DNA from 2 places in the Pseudoalteromonas sp. 1181_04 genome. Region 1 is predicted to be linked to the other one. Evidence: riboswitches for the same ligand, from Rfam matches in the RefSeq annotation. Region 1 holds a riboswitch; the other holds the start of a gene.
The links. A riboswitch is a leader RNA that binds a small molecule or an ion and turns the genes downstream of it on or off. The one in region 1 is predicted to bind cobalamin.
Positions count from the first base shown of each region.

Region 1 (3,909 bases):
AATGTGCAAAAATTAAATAATCTTTCACTGCTGGGTTAATATTAATTGCGGCCATTGCCGCAGCACTACAAATAAAGCCATCAACTACTACAGCCATGCCTTGCTCAGCCGCAGCCAACATAGCTCCCGTAATATGCACAATTTCAAAGCCACCTAACGCTGCAAGTAGTGAAATAGGATCTGCTAAATGTAACTGATGCAATACCAGCGCTTGCTCTACAACTGTTATTTTACGCGTAACAATATCATCACTAACACCCGTGCCTTTGCCAACACACTGCTGTGCAGGTAAATTCAGCATAGCTGCCATAATCGCTGCTGCACTGGTGGTATTACCTATGCCCATTTCGCCAAAGGCAATTGTATTACAACCACTATGACTGAGCTGTTGCACCAGCTGTTTAGCATTATTAAAGCCTTGCTGTACCTGCGCGGTATTCATTGCCATGTCTGTATTAAGTGGCTTTGTTATACTTCCTAGACGGCAATTATGGACACTTGGCGCTGTGACTGGATGCAAAATACCACAATCAATCACTTCTAATTGCCAACCTAACTGTTGGCAAAAGACATTAATAGCGGCACCACCGCTGACAAAATTAGCTACCATTTGTGAGGTGACATCACTGGGCGCTATCGATACCCCTTGTGCAGCAACACCATGATCTCCTGCAAATACCAGCAAAGTAGGCTTATTGATTGCAGGTGCAAAGGTTTTAAAAGCATCTTCGCTTGCCACTTTTTGGCTAAACAAAGTAACCAGTTGTATTGCACATTGTTCTAACTGTCCAAGTGCACCAAGCGGTTTAGTTTTTTGGTTAATCTTATCAATGATGAGGTGACCAAATTGATTAGTTACTGTGGGTATATTAAACATCTGACTAACTCTCTCGCTTGCGAAAATAAAGTAACGATAAAAAGAAAATACTGCCTATTGCAGAAGTAATAACACCGATTGGCAATTCTTGATTTGCAAGTAAAACACGCGATAGCACATCAACCCACACCATAAATATACCGCCAACTAAAGCCGTCATGATCAAACCAGTAATAGTGCCTTGCGACACAAAAAACCGTACTATATGCGGGATCATCAAACCAACAAAACCAATACCACCACACATCGCCACTAACACTGCAGTGATCAATGAGCTCAATACCAACATTAATAACCGAAACCGCTGTACCGGTATTCCTAAAGTTGCAGCACTTTCATCACCTAGTAACATTGCATTTAGTTGCCGACGAAAACCCATCATCAGCCCGGTGCAACTAATAATAACTAAAGCGGGTAACCATAACGTTGACCATTGTGCGCGAGCAAAGCTGCCTAGCGTCCAAAATAAAATAGCCGTGATCGCCTGCGGATCACTAAAATATAAAAGTAAGCTGGTAAAGGCACTGAATAAAAAGGATAAAGCGACCCCAGCCAAGAGCATGCTTTCAACTTGTCCGCGACCTGCTCGTCCGGCAATAAAAACCAGTAATAACATAGTCAATAAACTACCAACAAATGCCGCGGCCGACATTGTTATTCCCGCGCTGGCTCCTGTTAGTGTCATAAAACATACCACACCAAATGAGGCTCCCGATGAAATACCAAATAAGTAAGGATCGGCTAACGGGTTACGGGTTACGGTTTGTAAAATTAAACCAGCAATAGCTAGACCAGAGCCAGCTAAAAACGCCAACAATGTTCGTGGCATTCGCAGTTGCCATATGATCCGCGCTATAAAGGAGTCATCTCCCTGACCTATAATACTGTGGTATACATCAATGAATTTACTGGGCGCAGCACCAAAGCTAAGTGCTATAAAAATGCTCGACAAGGCAAAAAATAGCGCCACGCTGACTGCAAAATAATTATTTTTTTGCATCAACGCCACCACCTTGATAGCCGTAAAAATAGGTAATACGCGGAATGACCTTATTTAATTGTTTACTCTGTGGATGCGCCGAGACTTCGGCACAGACACCAAATACTTCGCTGAGCATTTCTTCCGTGATGACATATTCTGGGCTACCCGTTGCAACTAACTCACCTTGCTTTATCACCAGTAGTTCATCACACATACTTGCTGCAAGATTAAGATCATGGAACGACGCTAATACCGTTACATTTAGCGATTTAGCCAACTCCATTAATTGAATTTGATATTTAATATCTAAGTGGCTGGTAGGCTCGTCCATAATTAATAATTGAGGGCTTTGTACAATTGAACGTGCTATCAATGCGCGTTGCTTCTCGCCACCGGAAAGGGAATCAAACGATTGCTGTAAATGATGGCTCAAGCCAACTTGCTCAATCGCCTGAAAAATAATTTGTTGATCATTTTTAGTTGTCGAACTAAATAAGCTTTTATGCGGCGTAAGGCCAAGACTCACTACATCATAAAGCGATAGGTTAAATTGCGAAGGTGTTTCTTGCAGCACCACAGCAACCTGCTTGGCATATTCATCCGCACTTAGCTGCCAAATATTTTTCCCTGCAAATATAACCTCACCGCACACTGGTTTAGTGTAACGGTATAAACAACGCAATAAACTTGATTTACCTGCGCCATTAGGCCCTAACAAACCAATAAATTGGCCTGGTTTTATTGCAAAATTAATATCGTGCAAAATGGCGGTATTTGCCACCGACCACGATAAATTAGCTACTTCAAGTAAAGGGGGATCAATTACTGCTGGTATTTGCAATGTGTTATCTCTCTAGCAATAGCTAAACCCAATACACTACAAACCATTATGATCATGGTGATAATAGAAGAGTTAGCCCGCTCAATAGGTAATAAATTAACGTATTTTGTATCTGACTTATCGCGCTTGCGACTTACAGTTGCGGGAACAGTTGAGGAGTTACACCCCATTCCAAAATACATAAGGCTCTATTATGGGCGGGTGAGTAAATATTTCAATTAATATCTTTCTAGACGGCTAAAAATAGTCTTTTAAAACACAATTCTGGGCCATGCTTTATCGCTATCATCTATGTAAATATCAATACAAATAAGCTTCCCATAACCGATTGAAAATATGTTTTGCTGATTCGACTCTTTTGGTAACTGACAAATAATACCTAATAGTTGCTTGATCACTCCGGCATGCGTTAAAACTAATTGTGCTTGAGTACGATTACTTGCAATATCAATTAGTAACGTTTGCCACCACGTTGCTATTCGCTGATAAAAATCCCTCATACTTTCGCCATGAGGGGGGGTTACTTGCCAAGGGCTTTGCCAGAAATCGCCAAGACTAGGAGAATCCGTCTGTTGCCACAAATCATCATATTTACAGCCATCCCAATCACCAAAATTAAACTCTCGGAGCTGATCAGTCAGAAAAAGTGGTATTTGCTGGGCATGGCTAAAAGATCTGGCAAATTCGCTACAACGTTTCAAAGTCGAACTTTGTACAAGCTCAATATTAGTTAGTTCATTGCATGCTTGATGTAATTGCGCACGGCCAAGTTCACTGAGTAAAAAATCTGTATGTCCGGCCAAGACTTCTTGCTCAATCAATTCGCCATGGCGTAATAAGTAAACGCGACTAGAAAATGGCGGCATAAAGCCCTCTTACATTAAAGAAAAGTACTTTTAACAATAGCATAATGATCATCCTAAACGGATTAAGCGCACATCAAAATGTAGAACGGCATTAGCTCCTATTTTCCCACCATTCCCCTTGCGCCCCCACGCCAGCTCTGCAGGAATTACAAATTCATAGCGAGAACCAACCGACATCAATAAAATACCTTCTCGTAATCCTTCGATTGCCTCATCTAAGGTAAATACTTCAGGCATTCCAGCTTTATAACTATCAGCTATTACGCTGCCATCAGCAAGCATAATACGCTGATTGATGACCACGGTATCTGTGTCAGTTACTCGCTCACCAGAGATCTCATCT
Region 1 is NZ_VXCS01000001.1:364-4,272, reverse strand. Features, by position in the region: gene cobT (nicotinate-nucleotide--dimethylbenzimidazole phosphoribosyltransferase) at 1-877, opposite strand, end outside; gene FW757_RS00020 (FecCD family ABC transporter permease) at 882-1,877, opposite strand; gene FW757_RS00015 (ABC transporter ATP-binding protein) at 1,864-2,700, opposite strand; cobalamin riboswitch at 2,787-2,929, opposite strand; gene FW757_RS00010 (histidine phosphatase family protein) at 2,952-3,566, opposite strand; gene FW757_RS00005 (FKBP-type peptidyl-prolyl cis-trans isomerase) at 3,615-3,909, opposite strand, start outside.

Region 2 (3,909 bases), on a different contig from region 1:
TCGTCAATAGCATGCTTGGTAAGTAGGGTAACCCTGTGCTGTTGACTCAAATAATGGCTATAGAGCAGCCCAATGGCACCATCGCCAACGACGAATATATTAGCCATTTTGATTCTTTTTAAAACGAGAATAAATACCGAACAACAAAAAGAAACTAGCAGCCCCAGAAAAGTCAGCAACAACATCAGCAACAGAGGCGCTACGATAAGGGATTGTGCTTTGCATTAGCTCAATAGCAATGCCATAAAATGCTAATAACACGAGGTGAACGAATACAGGTAGCTTGAATGCTCTGACCATGACGGCTGCCAGAACAAAGAAAATAGTAAAATGTACTAACTTATCTAGGTGAGGCAGTGACGATACCCCAACGCCCCTAAAATCGCGGGCAAACAAAAAGGTAAATACCAGAATACTGATTAAAAATAGGGTTTGATAAACACGCCGAGTCACGAAAAATCCTAAATCGTTTAAAAATAGAGCCGTAGTATATCAAACAAATTTCGTATCGCAGCTGAACAAAGCATAGAAAAGTGTAAAGATTTATAAAATTTATATAGTATAATTATCGACAATATAAATTTGAATTAAAAATATCTTGCTAGGAGAGACTTATGCCTTCATTTGACATTGTTTCGGAAGTCGAAATGAACGAAGCAAAAAATGCTGTTGATAACGCCAACCGTGAGCTAGAAACTCGCTTTGACTTTAGAGGCGTTGATGCGTCAATAGAGCTTAATGATAAAACCATTAAACTAAAAGCAGAAGCTGATTCACAGGTTATGCAGTTGTTTGATATTTTAGCGAGCAAAATATCAAAACGCGGTATGGACGTATCAAGTTTAGAGCTGCAAGATATTTCACGTGCGGGAAAAAATGTTTACCGTAATGTTGCGCTAAAGCAAGGTATCGAAAAAGATATGGCTAAAAAAGTAGTTAAAGCCATTAAAGACTCTAAAGTGAAAGTACAAGCCGCGATCCAAGGCGAAGAAGTACGTGTAACGGGCAAAAAACGTGATGACCTACAAGAAGCCATGCAAGTAGTACGCAGTGCTGATTTAGGGCAACCATTTCAGTTTAAAAACTTTAGAGATTAGAAAGCTAGGAGCTAGGTTTCTAGGTGCTAGAAAAAGCCAAATTGCAGCAATGTAGTTTGGCTTTTTTAGTTTAGAACTTATGGTTATTCCTAGAACCTAGAGTATTTAGATGTATAGCCGTCCATTGACTTTTGTGCTTAAAATAATCACAATAGCGGCCTATTTTCAAGGTGCTTGTGGTTACTTTTCAAGGTTGTTGATTAAGTAAAGCAAGATAATCGGGAAGTTGGTGGCGTTTATAGGATATAAACGAAGTCCAACACTGCCCCCGCAACGGTGATACATACTTTTAGCTAAATTTATTAGCGAGTTATGTTAAGTCCGGAGACCGGCCTTGAAGTCAATTTACTATCACTTGTGCGGTGGGCGCGGGTCAGGGGATATCATGTTAAACAAATCTACTCTAGGCGTAGCAATTGCCGCTGCGTTGTCTTTTTCTGTGTCTGCAGAGCAATCAATTGAACGCCTTACGGTAACCGCTAATAAATTTGAGCAATCAATTACTGATGTACTTGCCAGTGTAACTGTTATTGAGCGCAGTGATATTGAAACAAGTAATGTCCGTGATTTACCGAGTTTACTAGCAACCCAAGTTGGTTTTCAAATAAATTCCAATGGTGGCTTTGGACAAAGTTCTGGCGTGTCACTTCGCGGTTCAAGCTCGCGACATACACTTATTTTGGTTGATGGCGTACGTACGGGCTCTGCAACCCTTGGTTATAAATCAATTAGTAATATTCCTCTTAATTCAATAGAGCGCATTGAAATTGTTAAAGGCTCTCGTGCTGCAGTTTATGGGTCTGATGCGCTCGCTGGTGTGATCAATATTATTACTCGTACAAAGGAATCCGTCAGCCTAGATGCAACATTTGGTACTGATGCTTATCAAAATTATCAAGTTGCAGGTACAACGGTAGTTGATGATGTTAAAGCGTCGTTTAATGCTGGGTTTGAAAAAACGGATGGCTTTGACGTATTGCAAGGCGTAGCGCCGGATGAAGATGGTTATGAGAACAAAAATTTAGGATTTAATATTCACTATGCAGATGAGCTGTTAGGTGAGCTTAAAGCGCTGGGTCAATACAGTGAAGGTAATGCACAATACGACAATGCTTTCTCGCCTATTGATAGTATCGTAGAAAATAATGAATTTGAAAATTATCAGCTAGGGCTGGGTTGGGATAAATCCTTTACCGATCATAAGCACTCAATTAATGTTGCTATTGCAACCGATGATTCTGACAACAAAGGCTATGATTACACTGGTGCGATTGTTACTAATAGTTATAAAACAAAACGTAAACAATTTGATTACCACGGCAGTTATAATGCAAGCCAAGTTTTAACCGTTAATGGCGGGCTTAATTGGTATAAAGATGAAATATATACCAATGGTAAGGCTTATCTAGCGGATAGCAAAGTAGCTAAAGCTGCATTTCTTGGGGGCTATTTTGATGACAATAAAGTCATTGCAAATTTAGCATTGCGTTTAGATGATGATGAGCAGTTTGGTAATGAAACAACTTACGCCGCAGCTGTTGGTTATCACTTAAATAAGCGTGCAACACTTAGATTGAGCCAAAGCACGGGCTTTAAAGCGCCAACATTTAATGATCTTTATTTTCCTGACCCTTTATCTCCAGGTAATCCAAATTTAGCACCAGAGACATCAACTAACCAAGAGTTAGGTTTGAGTTTAGACTTTTCTCAGGCAAAGCTTGATATATCAATATTCAGAAATAATATTGAAAACCTAATTGCATGGGCACCTAATGCAGCAGGTAAATGGCAGCCAGAAAATATAAATGAAGCACGCCATGAGGGTGTTGAGTTTAGCTTTGCCAATACAGTACTTGGTTTTGATAATCAGTTTAATTTTACTTATTTAAATGCTGAAAATACCGAAACGGGTGTAGCACAAACTTATGTTTCACCACGTACTGTGAACTGGTCTGTTGCGAAGCAGTGGGGCGATTTTGATGCCGGTTTTGATATGCAGTACCGTAGTGATCGTCAAGGTAAAGTAACAGAGCTTAGTTCTTATACGTTATGGAACTTAACTGCAAATTATCAATTTAACAGTGCGCTTTCATTTTCTGCTCGTGTTGAAAACTTATTTGATAAGCAATACAACGCGGTTGACTCAAGTATGGATTATGCAACTGGCGAAGTGTTTTACTACAATACAGTTGACCGTCGCTTCTTTGTTGGCGCCAGCTACCAGTTCTGATCTCGTTCTAGCTTAAATAAAAAAGCCCGACACCTTTGTTTGTCGGGCTTTTTTATATTTAGATGAAAATGCTTATTTAGCACTTTGCTTAGTTTACTAAAAACTGTTTATAGTCTTTTTCAAACTTTTTCAGCTTTGGTGCTATCAATAAACTGCAATAGCGTTGCTCAGGGTTTTCGTTGTAGTAGTCTTGGTGATACTGCTCTGCAGGGTAGTAAGTGGTTGCAGGGCTAACTTCAGTGACGATATCTTCGCGTATTTGGCTTTGTAATTTTGCAATATATTGATTAGTTTGCGCTTGCTGCTCGCTATCATGATAATAAATCACACTTCGATATTGGGTACCTATATCATTACCTTGGCGGTTTAGCTGAGTGGCATCATGCAGGGTAAAAAACATCGCCAGTAAGGTTTCGTAGCTTATCAGGCTACTGTCAAACTTAATCTGTACAACCTCTGCGTGGCCGGTGAGGCCAGTGCAAATTTGTTTATACGTAGGCTTAGTTGTTTTGCCGCCAGTATAGCCAGAGCTTACTTGTAAAACGCCTTTCACGCGCCTAAACGCGGCATCAATACACCAAA
Region 2 is NZ_VXCS01000003.1:218,810-222,718, reverse strand. Features, by position in the region: gene FW757_RS03665 (ketopantoate reductase family protein) at 1-107, opposite strand, end outside; gene FW757_RS03660 (VanZ family protein) at 100-453, opposite strand; gene FW757_RS03655 (YajQ family cyclic di-GMP-binding protein) at 615-1,097, shown strand; cobalamin riboswitch at 1,271-1,448, shown strand; gene FW757_RS03650 (TonB-dependent receptor domain-containing protein) at 1,483-3,327, shown strand; gene msrA (peptide-methionine (S)-S-oxide reductase MsrA) at 3,416-3,909, opposite strand, start outside.
Region 2: it holds a riboswitch for cobalamin, as region 1 does, so the genes downstream of both, FW757_RS03650 (TonB-dependent receptor domain-containing protein) here and FW757_RS00015 (ABC transporter ATP-binding protein) in region 1, are expected to answer to the same signal.